Regions from separate parts of the Staphylococcus sp. HMSC068C09 genome, predicted to be linked through region 2. Evidence: predicted binding sites of a transcription regulator. Region 2 holds the regulator's gene; the other holds the start of a gene.

Region 1 (7,119 bases), on a different contig from region 2:
ATCAAAAAGTTCTTTTTGACGTTGTTCATCTAAAAGCACTTCCTTAACATGATCAAATCCTAGTCGTTTAAGCCATGGTGCTGTTCGTTCAGCATATATTCCAGTCTCTCTGTAATACTGCATAAGCGCACCACAAAGTTGTACCACTTGATCTTCTGTTTCAACAGTAGTAAGTAATTGACCTACAGTGACCTCTGTACCACCGTTACCGCCAATATAAATTTGATAGCCATTTTCTACTGAAATGACACCAAAGTCTTTAACACCTGATTCTACACAGCTTCTTGGACAACCAGAAACACCCATTTTAAATTTATGAGGTGTGTCTATGTATTCAAATGTTTTTTCTAATCGAATACCTAAACGTGTCGTATATTGTGTACCAAATCGACAGAATTCTTTACCAACACAACTTTTCACAGAACGCGTTTTCTTACCATATGCAGAGGCAGAGCGCATACCTAAATCTTTCCAAACTTTTGGTAACTCATCTTTTTTAAGACCATATAACCCTACACGCTGAGACCCTGTTACTTTAACAAGAGGCACGTTATATTTTTTCGCTACTTCACCTAAACGAATTAATTGGTCAGCATCTGTGACACCACCACGCATTTGTGGAATCACTGAGAAAGTACCATCATTTTGAATATTTGCATGATAACGTTCGTTCGCAAATCTTGATGCTTTTTCATCTTGGTGTTCATGAGGATATACCATATTTAGATAATAGTTGATAGCTGGGCGACATTTTGGACAACCATTTTTATCTTTAAAATCAAGTACGTGACGAACTTCTTTTGATGTTTTTAAACCTTTAGCTCTAATTTGAGTAACAATTTCATCACGTGTCAAATCAGTACATGCACAAATACCAGTTGGTTTAGCAGCTACAAATTCATCACCTAATGTACATTTTAGTATTTCTCCAATTTGTCCTTTACACTTACCACAAGAATTTCCTGCTTTGGTTGTTTTTGTAACCTCATCTACAGTAGTCAACCCTTTTGTTGTAATTGCGTTGACAATCGTACCTTTATCTACACCATTACAACCACAAATTGTTTCATCATCAGGCATGTCTGCTATTGAAGTTCCACTTTCTTCTCCGCCTTTATGAAGCAGTGACACTAGTGTATAGTCCTCTAGTGATTCATGTTTTTTCATCATACTATAAAATCTTGAACCATCATCTGTATCACCATATAAAACGGCACCTACCACTCGACCATCACTTAGATAGACTTTTTTGTAAATATTATCTACACTGTTAAAGATTTCGATACCGTGTACAGTTTCATCTTCAACGATTTGTCCTGCACTATATAAATCACAACCTGATACTTTTAAAGACGTAAATGTTGTAGAACCTTTATATCCTTCAGTCTCTTTACCTGTTAAATAATCAGCAAGCACTTTACCTTGTTCATAAAGAGGTGCAACTAAACCATATACTTTACCGTTGTGTTCCGCGCATTCACCCACGGCATAGATATGTTCATCAGATGTTTGCAAGTAATCATTAACAACGATACCTCGATTCACTTCTAATCCCGCTTCACGAGCTACTTCGGTAAATGGACGTATACCAACAGCCATAACGACTAAATCCGTTTCTATTACTCTACCATCAGCTAGCTTAATAGCTTCTACATCATCTGTTCCTATAATTTCTTTAGAATTTGCTTGTAGTTCAATATGCATGCCTTGACGTTCTAAATCAGCTTTTAACATATCTCCAGCTTTACGGTCTAATTGCATTTCCATCAGCCATTCTGCTAAGTGAAGAACTGTTACATCCATACCTTGATCCATTAATCCTCTTGCACATTCTAATCCAAGAAGACCTCCACCAATAACAATGGCACGTTTTTTTGTTTTAGCAATTTCAATCATACGCTCAGTATCTTCAATTGTGCGCCAACCGATGACACTTGGTAATTCTGATCCAGGTATAGGTAAAACAAATGCCTTTGAACCCGTCGCAAAGATACAGATATCATAAGCTACAGTGATACCTTTAGATGTAGTGACAGTTTTGGATTGTCTATCTACTTTTTCAACTGGATCATCTACAATTAGTTCAATATGATGTTCTTTATACCAGTCATAATCATTCATAATCGTTTCTTCAACTGTCATTTTCTTTTGTAAAATGTTGGATAACATGATTCGATTATAATTAGGATAAGGTTCTTTACCAATAATTGTAATGTCAAATTGAGAATCTGAACGTTCTAAAATTTCTTCAATTGTTCTTAAACCAGCCATACCATTACCAATCATTACGAGTTTTTGTTTAGCCATATCAATGCCCCTTTTATTACATTTAATTATTATTAAATTCAAATAGTTTTGCACTCACTATTCTTTACAAGGCTATTTTATACCATATTCTTTTGAATTTGTGATTATTTTCACACTTAAATGTAAAATCGGGGATTTCCCTAATAAAAAACATCTTCCATTACATGAGTGAGGATTTAGCACTCATATAATGAAAGATGTATGTAGTTACTATACTGTTAATTCTTTTAATCGCTCTCGAATAATCGATTTTAAAATAGGGTCGAAATTAATAGACGGAGTCATGTGCAATTCATTAGCAATATCCATCTCTGATATAAGACCTTTTACTTTATTAACTAAACGTCCATCATATAAAAACATTGGAACCACAATAAGATGATGATATTGTCTTGAAAGTTGATCTAAATCATTTTTAAACGTAATATCTCCATATAACGTACGGCAATATATAGGTTTGTCTTGCTTTAACTTAGTACTCAATTCTTTTAGTTCATCATGTGCTTTAGTATAAGAAAAGCTACCATGTGCAATCAATACAACTGCCACATCTGACTCTTTATTCATATCCACATCATTAATACGTTGTTCTACTAAATCCACCATATATGGATGCGTACCAAGAGGCGCACTAATTTCATAGGTTATATTTGGATGTGCTTGTTTAATGTTTCTTAACATCTCTGGAATGTCTACAATGTAATGCATGGCTGAAAATATAAGTAAAGGTACAACTTTAAATTGCGTTTCTCCTTTTTCTATTAAATTAATAATCGTATGTTCAACACTTTTTTCTTCACTTTCAATAAAAGCAAGCTCATAAGCGTAAGTTTCATCTTGTAATAAACTATCTATAAATTCACCGAGTGCTTTATTTTGATCTCCTTTTCTCATGCCATGAGCTACTAGAATATTCGCAACCAAATAGTTTCCCCCTTATTATTTTAATGTTGATTAAAATAATAAGATTTTCTGAATATTAAGTCAATATGTTGGGGATTAAAAGAGCGAAAATGTCTCTCGATATTTCCGCTCTTTGATCGTCTTACTATGCTTTTATACTGTCTCTTTTTCCGTTTAAATAGGCATAAACAAGTCCTACAAAAATACCTCCACCAATATAGTTACCTACAAAAGCAAATACGATATTTTTTAGCACATCTATCCATGATAATGCATCACTATTATAAAAAATCATTCCTGCATATAATCCAGCATTAAATACAACGTGTTCATATCCCATAAATACAAATACTATAACACCAACAGCAATGAAAAATGCGCGAGCTAAACCTTCTTTAAAAAGCATTGAAACATAAATACCAATATTAATAAAGAAGTTACAGAATATCCCTTTGATAAGAATATTTAACCAAGTTGATTCTACCGTTTTTAAATGTACTGTTTTACTTAGACTTGCAACCATTTCAGGTGTCATCACATGTGTACCCTTCATTAATAAGAATAAAATAAACCCACCTATAATATTTCCAATAAAACAAAATAAGAATATGTATAACATTTTTTTAACTGCAATGACTTTGTAGTACCATCCGACAGTTAAATACATAAAATTACTAGTAAGTAATTCTGAATTAGTTAGAACAATAAGAACTAAAGCTAAACTAAATGAGATTGCTCCTAATAAATTAACAAGTCCATCATTTGTTCCTGCAAACTGTGTTTTGATTGCTAACATAAATACTGTAACAATAGCTAATAAAAATCCTGACATCATTGACTTTAGTAAATATCGTCCAGGTGTTTGAGTTGCCATAACTTCTTTCATTTGTACCTGTCTTACAGCCGCTTTAATAAGATCTTTTGTAGTATATGTATCTTCAATTGTTGTATGGTTACTTGTCATATTCCCTCTCCTTAATTCATTTATAATTTTATATTATATATAGTGAAGTGCATTTTGAATAGAGAAGATTAAAAAAGAGCAACATATGGAGGTTTATTTTCCATATCTTGCTCTTGTCATGATATTAATGTGCTTTTTTTAATTTTGAAAAATAACGTAATCCTGAAGCAAAAATACCATAGCCTAATGCCGTTCTTAAAATATATTTTATGACGCCATTATTTAAACACTTTGAATTAATTAATAATGTTGGAATTAAAGTACTAATTGAAAATAATCCCAGCACTTTTAAATATCTTTCTTTCATACTATATCATCCTCTTTTCAATATTATTATAACTTAAAAGTTCAATTTAATTTTGACATCCTCGTGACGATTTATTCATTAAGTAAGACTTCTAGTTGATCTAATGTTGAATTCATACCTGCTTCTATTCCCATACCTACTGCTTGTTGAGCTGCTTCTTTAGTTGGAAACACTGACGTAGACGTAATAGTAGTCATTTGTTTATTATCTGAGTTAAAATTGATTGAAATATGCATACCAGGTAAACGCGTATCTTTTTTTCCCTCAGGTGTAGCAAAATAATCAAAGTATTCAAGATACTTCGGACGATCCACTTTTCGATATTCTGTTAATGTATAGCTTGTCTGTTCTGAGGTTTCTATTGCAAAGAAGGCTTCCCCGCCTTCTTCAGTATTAAAACGATATACTTTTGTCTTAGCGCCTTGAGGATGAAACCATTGCTCAAATAACGATGGATTTGTATAGGCATCAAATACATCATTGATAGGAGCTTTAAATGTTCTTTTAAAAATAATTTTATTTTCTTTTACTTCAATTGACATCGTTATCTCTCCTAATTTCTAAAATGGTGATTTCTATAATTTAACAACTATTATATTTTAAGACAATAAAAAAATAGGCAAAGTTAGAACTCTGCCTGTTTTTTAACTTTATTATTCTTCAATAGGAAATTCTAAATCAAATTCCACATTTAATGTTTTACCTAATAAGAAACCACCAGTTTCTAATGGTTGGTTAAATGTAACACCATATTTTTCACGATCAAGTTCACCAGTAATAACTAAACCTGCTGTATTTTTATTATTAAGTGGGTTTAAGCTAATACCTTTATAATCTAAATCAAATGTTTCTTTTTGTGTTTGATCTTTAATTGTTACATTACCAGTAACTGAACGATCATCAACACTAATAATTTCAAATTTAATTTCAGGATATTGTTCAACGTTTAAGAAATCTTCATTTTTAAGATGATTATCACGATCTTCTACTTTAGTATCAATAGAATTAGCTTGAACAGTAAAAGTTCCTTTTAAAGAACTTAAATCATGAAAGTCACCTGTAATATCTGCATCAAAATCGTTAAAACGTCCTTTTACATTACTAATTACAAGGTGTTGTATTGAGAAATTTACACCTGAATGAATTGGATCTAAATTAAAGTTAGCCATTTATTTTCCCTCCAATAGTGAAATAATAAAAATAATAGTATTCATTTTATCTATCTTCCAATTTAATATAATTATTATACTTAGTATATTAAATAAATCTAATGAAAATGACAAACTAAACAACTTAATTAAAATAAATTAATTGTTCTGACTTTGTTTCTTTTATCTTTATTCCCTATTTTTATAAAAATAATGATTTTGAATGTAAGATTTTTAAATATTTCATAAACTGTATAAAAACATAATTAAAAGACCTAATTTAATATTTAAACAACACTAAGTTAGGTCTTTTGTATTATGCTATAAATATTGTTTCCATTCTTTGACTTTATAAGGGTCTTCTACTTTTTTACCATTGATAAAAACTGTTGGAACAGATTGAATATGATTTTCTTTTGTTAACTTTTTCTGTTTTTCTGCTTCCTTCCAAGCATCGCTATTTTTAGTTTTATATTCTTTTTTTATGCGATCTTTTTGTTTTTGAGAAATATTTAATTGGTCAATTTCTTTATCTAGTAATGTTTCAGTAATCCAATGTTTTTTTTCTTCTTGTTGATGAGCATATATATTTTTTTGGAATGTAAGATATTCTTTTGGTGCAATAGCTTGAATAGCATTCCCTGCTCTAGAGCCCATTAATGAATCTTTTCCAAGAAAACTTGCATTAATAAATTGATATTCCACTCTATTTGTATCAATATAATCTTTTTTTATGATAGGCATGACGTTATCTTCAATTTTCTTGCAATAAGGACATTTATAGTCTCCATATTCTACAATTAAAATTTTTCCATTTTTCGTATGAGCTGGGGTTGTTTCTTTTTTATTTCGAGAGCAAGCGACAACGATAATGATTAAACATATGATCCCAGCTCCAATAAAAATCAATTTTTTCATATATACTCCTTAAGATTGTTTCAATTAGTTAAGATTTTCTTCCTTATAATCCGAATCATGTGTACTAATATATTGTTTCGTATCAAAGTGCTCTAAATAAGTTGCCTTCTTGTCTTTAAATTGATATGTATAATAATGCATTTCATCGTTATTACTTAATGGTCTATATGCTAATACAACATATTTACCTTTTTCATACACATATATATTAGCGTCTTTTTTATCAAAGTGTTTTACCACATCGCCTTGTTCATTCCTAGCAAGTCGTTCTTGTTTTTTATCTTGTAGTTTTACAGCTTTATCTATTTTATTAGCATATTCATCATTACCGCAGCCCGCTAGCAATATGACACATACACTTAATGATAAAATCAATCTTTTCAAATATGTTCACTCCTACTTTTTCTAATCTAACCTAATATAACTCTTACTATTATACTATGCTTATACTGATTATCATACAGTGGTTTTGCAATATAAACTAGACTATTAAAAAATATTATATTTTAAGTTTTATAGTTATATATTTTAAAAAATAATTATTATCTAATACTAAAGTACGAGTAAATTAA
Region 2 (7,119 bases):
TAACAAATTCAATTTCTTCATCTGAAATTTTAATGATATTTGCTTTGGGAAGAAATGATTGAATAGTTACTTTACACGCTTCTGCGCTATCCCATAGTGGTAATCTAACATTTGGATCAAATACTATCATCCCATGAGCCGCTTCAAATTTTTCAATCATAGCAAGATGTGCATTTTTCATATCACATTCAATTAAATCAACAGAACAAAAATGTAGAACATCTTGATTAGAAACATTGATTTCATCTAAATTCGAAGCATGATAAAGCATGTCAGCTGATGGTTTACGATAAAAAGAAAAATCTCGTTCTCCATTTTCTTTTAAACTAACGAAAGCGAGTGCAGTATTAGCTGTATTTGTTCGTTTAATATATGTTGTACCAACGCCTATTTTTTCTAACGTCTCTACAATAATATCTCCAAAAGCGTCATTACCTAGTTGTGTAACCATTTCTGTACTACTACCTAATTTTTTAGCCACACTTGCCACATTAGCAGGTGCCCCGCCAACTTGTCGACTAAATTGCGTTACATCTTTAAGTTCAATATTTGTTCTATTTGGAATAAAATCGATTAATGCTTCACCAATAGCGTATAACTTTCTCATTTATTTATCTCTCCCTAAGTCATATTTAGTAAATTTCAAATAAACTTGACCTGTTTCTGTAGATGTGCGAATTGCTGTAGCATTTTCATCAGGAAAAATTCTTGACGTCAAGACACGCTCTCCATCATTACAAAAAATTTCAATACTTGAAGTATCCACAAAAATGTGTAATTGCTTTAATGGCGAATCTAAATATGTAGATCTTGTCACACCTTCAACATTACTAGGTAATGCACCACTTTCTGATCGATCTAATGTAATCTTTTGCTCCCTAGTATTATAAGAAATTAATGTTGAATTTAACTTAGATGCTCTTAATTCAAAATATATTTCTGTTGCTTCATTTTCTAAAATATCAATAATAAGCTCATATTGCGTACCTTCATAAGGATGAAGTGTTGTATTATATTTGTTAGCATAACCTAATGCTGTTTCTTTATTTTGACGTAACGTCTCTAACGCTTTCAAAGGACGTTGGCGTAACCGTCCTTCTTCGATTGTTAACTCTCTAGGTATCGTTAAACAATGTGCCCAACCTTCTTCATCTGTAGGATATTGAGTATCTGGTAATCCCATCCACCCAATTAAAATACGCTTACCATATTCATCTATAAATGTTTGTGGCGCATAAAAATCAAAACCATTATCAAGTTCCATAAATGTATCATGTTTGAATTCTAATGTATCGAAATTTAAATGACCGATTAGATATCCAGATTGATAAATATTTCTATATTTTTCATCTTTTGCATCAATACCTTGAGGACTAAAAATAATTACATCTTGTCCATTTAAACTAAAATAGTCTGGACATTCCCACATATAGCCAAAATCTTCTAGTTCGGTTGTAATTTCTCCAATATATTCCCATTGATCAATCTGTCGATGTATCATTTTGTACAAAAGTAAACGTCCTAATTCTTGTTGGGTTTGGACACCTAATATTGCATAATATTCTTCATGATGTTTAAATACTTTTGGATCTCTAAAATGACTTGTATATCCTTCAGGTTGATGAGCAATCACAGGCTTATTTAATTTTTCGATTGAACCATCTTGTTTTACTTTTGCAATCATTTGACTCGCATATCTTTTCCATTCTTCATCTCGATGATTACCTGTATACATATAATATAAGTTTCCTTCAAATTCAAAAGCACTTCCACTGTATACCCCATGACTATCATAAATCGTATCAGGTTTTAATATGGGACCATTTGGTTCAAATGTCACTAAATCTTTACTAGTATAATTAAACCAATATTTCAGTCCATGCACGGCACCCAATGGAAACCACTGGTGAGATACATAGTATGTTCCGTTATAAAACATTAATCCATTAGGATCGTTTAATAAACCTGTTTCAGGTTGAATATGAAAGTGTTGACGATAGCTTGATTGTTCTATTCGATGCTTTAACGCTTCTAATTCATCTTTGTTCACATCTTCAATACGACGATAGCGTTGTTCTCTTGACCACTCAGTCATATTAGGCCTCCTAAATCATTAGTATTAATTTTATCATTTAATATCGTAACGGTAATTAGTCTTAAGACTTTACAATCCATGATTTAAAAAGCGGGAAATTGTATTTACAATACTCCCGCAAACTTTGCAATATCTGATATATTTTTTAATAGACTAATCATCTAAATTAATATCAACATAATATTAATTTTATCATATCGTGATTATCTTCAAATACTGTTTTACTAATGAAACTTCAACATTTTAAATATATATCAATACCTTTTATGTAATTTATTTAATTCTCCATAAAAATATGCCTTTTCACCATGCACAAGTTGATCTAAACCTTTCTTATCTTCTTCAACAGTCGTAGCAAGGGACATAAAAATTGATAATGTCTTTCCAATAATAAAAGTTATAATAATCGAGTAAAGTACTACTACTATAACTGCAATACATTGTATCCATATAGTATGTAAATGACCAGTATAGATTAATCCATCTAATATATCTTTATTAACTTTATGTGATTGAAATACACCAGTCAATATTGCACCAATCACACCTCCAACACCATGAATACCAAAGGCATCAAGTGTATCATTATATCTTAATTTTTCTTTTATAGAATTGACCACAAAATAACATGCTATACCACCAATCATAGAGATAATGTATGCACTTAAGTAGTTTACAAATCCAGCTGCTGGTGTAATGGTTACGAGTCCTGACAGTACACCTGATAATAAACCAAGTAAGCTTAACTTTTTATTAGAAAAGTATTCAAGAATCAACCAACTAAATGCTCCTCCACTCGCAGCAATGATAGTATTTACAAACGATATCACTGCTATATCATTTAAAGTAAACGCACTTCCTGTATTAAAACCGTACCATCCTATCCAAACAAAAATACCACCTATAAGTGTAATAAGTAAATTATTCGGCTGTAGTTTCTCTACTTTTTTTCCGTGACCTATCATTATTGCTAATACTAATCCTGATACTCCCGATGTAATATGTACTACGGTACCTCCAGCATAATCTAAAGCATCAAGTTGTTGAATCCAACCACCGCCCCATACCCAATGAGCTACAGGACTGTAAATCATAATTACCCATATAAATATAAAAATAGTAAAAGGAATAAATCTCATTCGCTCAGCAATTGAACCTGATAAAATGGAAACCGCAATAGTACAAAACATCATCTGAAATAACATAAATAAGGCAAACGGAATATGTGGACTAAATTGAACATTCGTATTAAATCCTACATGTTGCAAACCAATAAAATCAAAATTACCTATCCAATCATTTCCATGACCAAAACTCAAAGAAAATCCAATGACCACCCATGTAAACGTAACAATAATTATAGCAGCCATACTTTGCATCACAGTATTTAAAACATTTTTAGATTGAACTAAGCCTCCATAAAATAAACTCAATCCTGGTGTCATTAACCAAACTAATAAAATACATAGAAATAAAAAAATTGTGTCATCCATCTTCATTTTTACCACTTCCTTAAAAACATCATATTAATAGTTTTTAAGAATAGCAAAAATACGTAAGATTAAATGACACAATTTGTCATATTACATTACATTTATAAAGAAAAACTTAAGCTTTTTGAACTGTGATTGTCCATGAAGCATCATCAAGTTGTTCATAGTTTGTTACAGGATACCCTTGTTCAGCTGCCCAGTTTGGAATGGCTTCAGTTGCTTGAGTGCAATCAAAGTCTATTTTTAATTCGTCACCATTTTTTAATGTTTCCATTAAATTAATATATTTATAAAAAAGCTATAATGCAAATGCATTTTAGCTTTAAAAAATAATTTAATATTAATTTGAAGAGTTTTTCATAAAGAATAATAGTGATTGTAATTCGATACCTAAATCGATATGATGAACTTGAACATCATTTGGCACATCAATTCTAGCAGGAGTAAAGTTTAAGATACCTTTTACGTCAGCCTTAATAAGTCGATCTGAAACAGATTGTGCCACACTTCCTGGTGTAGTAAGAATCACTACATTAATATTTTGTTTTTGAAGTTCAGATGAAATATCATCAATATGCTTTACTGTCACTTTTCCAACTTTTGTACCAACAATATCTTTATCAATATCAAATGCAGCTGTAATTGTCATTTCATCATGTATTGAAAAATTGTAAGTAAGTAATGCACGTCCTAAATTCCCTACGCCAACAATAGCAATATGAATATTATTACTATCGCTAATCTCCGTTTTAAAGAATTCTAAAAGACTCTCAACGTTATAGCCATATCCTTTCTTACCTAACTCACCAAAATAAGAAAAATCTCTTCTTATCGTAGCTGATTCAATATCTAAAGCCTCACTAATTGTTTTAGAACTCACACGATCAATACCTTTGATTTTCAATGAATTAACAAATCGATAATATAAAGGTAAACGTTTTAATGTAGCGCGAGGTATTTTTGATTGATTTTGAGGCATATGCAATGTCCCCCTTTTGTTTGAACTTTTTAATCTATATATTCAAACTAACTAGAGTGCAATTAGTTATTTTAGCGAAATATATATAATGCCTATTATGGATATACTGCAATATTATACCGTAACCTATTTCAAAAATAAATATCTTAGTTTCCTAAGCATACCTTATATTGTAAAATGATATAATAATGTCAAATTTAAAGTTAAATAAATGTGATTGTTACATAGATAGAAAGGTGAAACTTGAATGATACTTTTACAATTAAATGATATTTCAAAATCGTTTGATGGTGAAGATATATTTAATCATGTTAATTTTGAAGTTAAAACTGGAGAACGTATTGGCGTAGTAGGAAGAAATGGCGCTGGAAAATCAACGTTAATGAAGATTATTGCAGGTGTTGAAGATTATGATAGTGGCCATATTTCAAAAATCAAGAATTTACGCATTGGTTATTTAACTCAACAAATGACACTTGATTCTTCTCTGACTGTAATTGAAGAAATGTCAAAACCATTTGAACATATTAAGCATATGGAAACGCTTATTAATGATGAAACTGATTGGTTAGCCGCTCACGTTGATAGTTATGATTCAGAAGATTATAAACAACATATGGAGCGTTATGAATCATTATCTAATCAATTTGAACAACTTGAAGGTTATCAATATGAAAGTAAAATTAAAACAGTATTGCATGGTTTAAACTTTACTGAAGAAGAATTTGATAAACCCATTAATGATTTTAGTGGCGGACAAAAAACACGTTTATCTTTAGCACAGATGCTTTTAAGTGAACCCGATTTATTACTATTAGATGAACCTACAAACCATCTTGACTTGGAAACAACTAAGTGGTTAGAAGATTATTTAAAATATTTTAAAGGTGCCATCATTATTATTAGTCATGACAGATACTTCTTAGATAAAATTGTAACTCAAATATATGACGTTGCTTTAGGAGATGTGAAGCGTTATGTAGGTAATTATGAGCAATTTATTACTCAACGTGATAAATACTATGAATTAAGAATGCAAGAATATGAAAAACAACAAGAAGAAATTAAACGCCTTGAAACTTTCGTGGAAAAAAATATTACTCGAGCTTCAACAAGCGGTATGGCTAAAAGTCGTCGAAAAACATTAGAAAAAATGGAACGTATCGATAAGCCAATGATGGATGCTAAAAGTGCTAATATCCAGTTTGGATTTGATAGAAATACTGGCAATGATGTGATGCATATCCGTAATCTAGAAGTAGGTTATCAATCCCCTATCACTGCTCCTATTAATATTGAAGTTACAAAAGGAGACCATATTGCTATTATTGGACCTAATGGAGTTGGAAAGACTACACTTATCAAAACAATTGCAAATCGTCAAAAAGCATTAGGTGGAGAAATTACTTATGGTGCTAATTTAAACATAGGATATTACGATCAAAAACAAGCAGAATTCAAATCTAATAAAACAATATTAGATTATGTTTGGGATCAATATCCTATGATGAATGAAAAAGATGTCCGCGCTATTTTAGGACGATTTTTATTCGTTCAAGATGACGTCAAAAAAGTTATTAATGATTTATCAGGGGGCGAAAAAGCACGTTTGCAATTAGCTTTACTTATGTTACAACGTGATAACGTTTTGATACTCGATGAACCTACTAACCATCTTGATATAGATTCTAAAGAAATGTTAGAACAAGCGTTAAAAGATTTTGAAGGTACAATTTTATTTGTTTCCCATGATCGATATTTTATTAATCAACTAGCAAATAAAGTATTTGATTTAAATAAAGATGGTGGTCAACTATATTTAGGTGACTATCAATATTTTATTGAGAAAACAGAAGAAGCTTCTGCGTTAAAGGAATTTGAAGCGGAACACAATAAAGATGAAACGCTTGATTTAGAAGACACTGATTCGTCAACAACTAATACGTATGCTTCTCAAAAACAATATAAGAGAGAATTACGAAAAATTGAGCGTCAAATTGAGCAATGTGAAGAACAAATCGAAAAATATGAAGAACAAATTACTCAAATTGATCAACAATTGACTCAGCCTGATATTTTTAATGATCCTATTAAGGCAAATGAACTTGCTGAGCAGAAATTAAGTACCGAACGACAATTAGAGAATGTTATGGCTGAATGGGAAGAATTGCAAGAAAAAATTTAATATATCTAAGAAAAACTAGTAAAAGTATCAAATTTTTACTAGTTTTTTTATTTATTTCATTCACAAATTTATAAACAACTAAAATACTGATATATCAGTTATCCACGAACTTATCCTAGTTATCCACAACGTGAATGATAATAATTTACATAACTTTTACACAACATTCAAACTATATTCACACCTTTACCCCCTTTTTATCCACAAGATATTAACTATTTGTTGATAAGTACACACGTTCTCTATTGACATATATCATATATCAATACATTAACCTAATTAAATAAAAAAGTAATTGAAACTTATTTGATTTTAAGTTCAATTACTTTTTACTTTATTATTCAACTGTTACATCTTCAATATCAAT

What was found. Region 2 encodes Rex, which represses fermentation and respiration genes when NADH is low (regulators of the CRP and FNR family bind a similar motif). Its sites were predicted from a motif close to TTGTGAAATATTTCACAA; they were not measured.
Region 1: the regulator Rex is predicted to act here: its motif matches at 2,406-2,423, upstream of nirB (nitrite reductase large subunit NirB).

What each region holds. Positions count from the first base shown of each region.
Region 1 is NZ_KV813778.1:216,812-223,930, reverse strand. Features, by position in the region: gene nirB (nitrite reductase large subunit NirB) at 1-2,307, opposite strand, end outside; gene HMPREF2930_RS10535 (sirohydrochlorin chelatase) at 2,518-3,231, opposite strand; gene HMPREF2930_RS10530 (formate/nitrite transporter family protein) at 3,356-4,174, opposite strand; gene HMPREF2930_RS10525 (hypothetical protein) at 4,299-4,481, opposite strand; gene HMPREF2930_RS10520 (SRPBCC family protein) at 4,553-5,023, opposite strand; gene HMPREF2930_RS10515 (YceI family protein) at 5,135-5,650, opposite strand; gene HMPREF2930_RS10510 (thioredoxin domain-containing protein) at 5,951-6,547, opposite strand; gene HMPREF2930_RS10505 (DUF4467 domain-containing protein) at 6,572-6,931, opposite strand.
Region 2 is NZ_KV813733.1:81,573-88,691, forward strand. Features, by position in the region: gene HMPREF2930_RS01280 (carbohydrate kinase family protein) at 1-607, opposite strand, end outside; gene HMPREF2930_RS01285 (sucrose-6-phosphate hydrolase) at 608-2,095, opposite strand; gene HMPREF2930_RS01290 (ammonium transporter) at 2,350-3,594, opposite strand; partial or broken gene HMPREF2930_RS01295 (sulfurtransferase TusA family protein) at 3,704-3,862, opposite strand; gene HMPREF2930_RS01300 (redox-sensing transcriptional repressor Rex) at 3,929-4,567, opposite strand; gene HMPREF2930_RS01305 (ABC-F family ATP-binding cassette domain-containing protein) at 4,815-6,752, shown strand; gene tsaD (tRNA (adenosine(37)-N6)-threonylcarbamoyltransferase complex transferase subunit TsaD) at 7,090-7,119, opposite strand, start outside.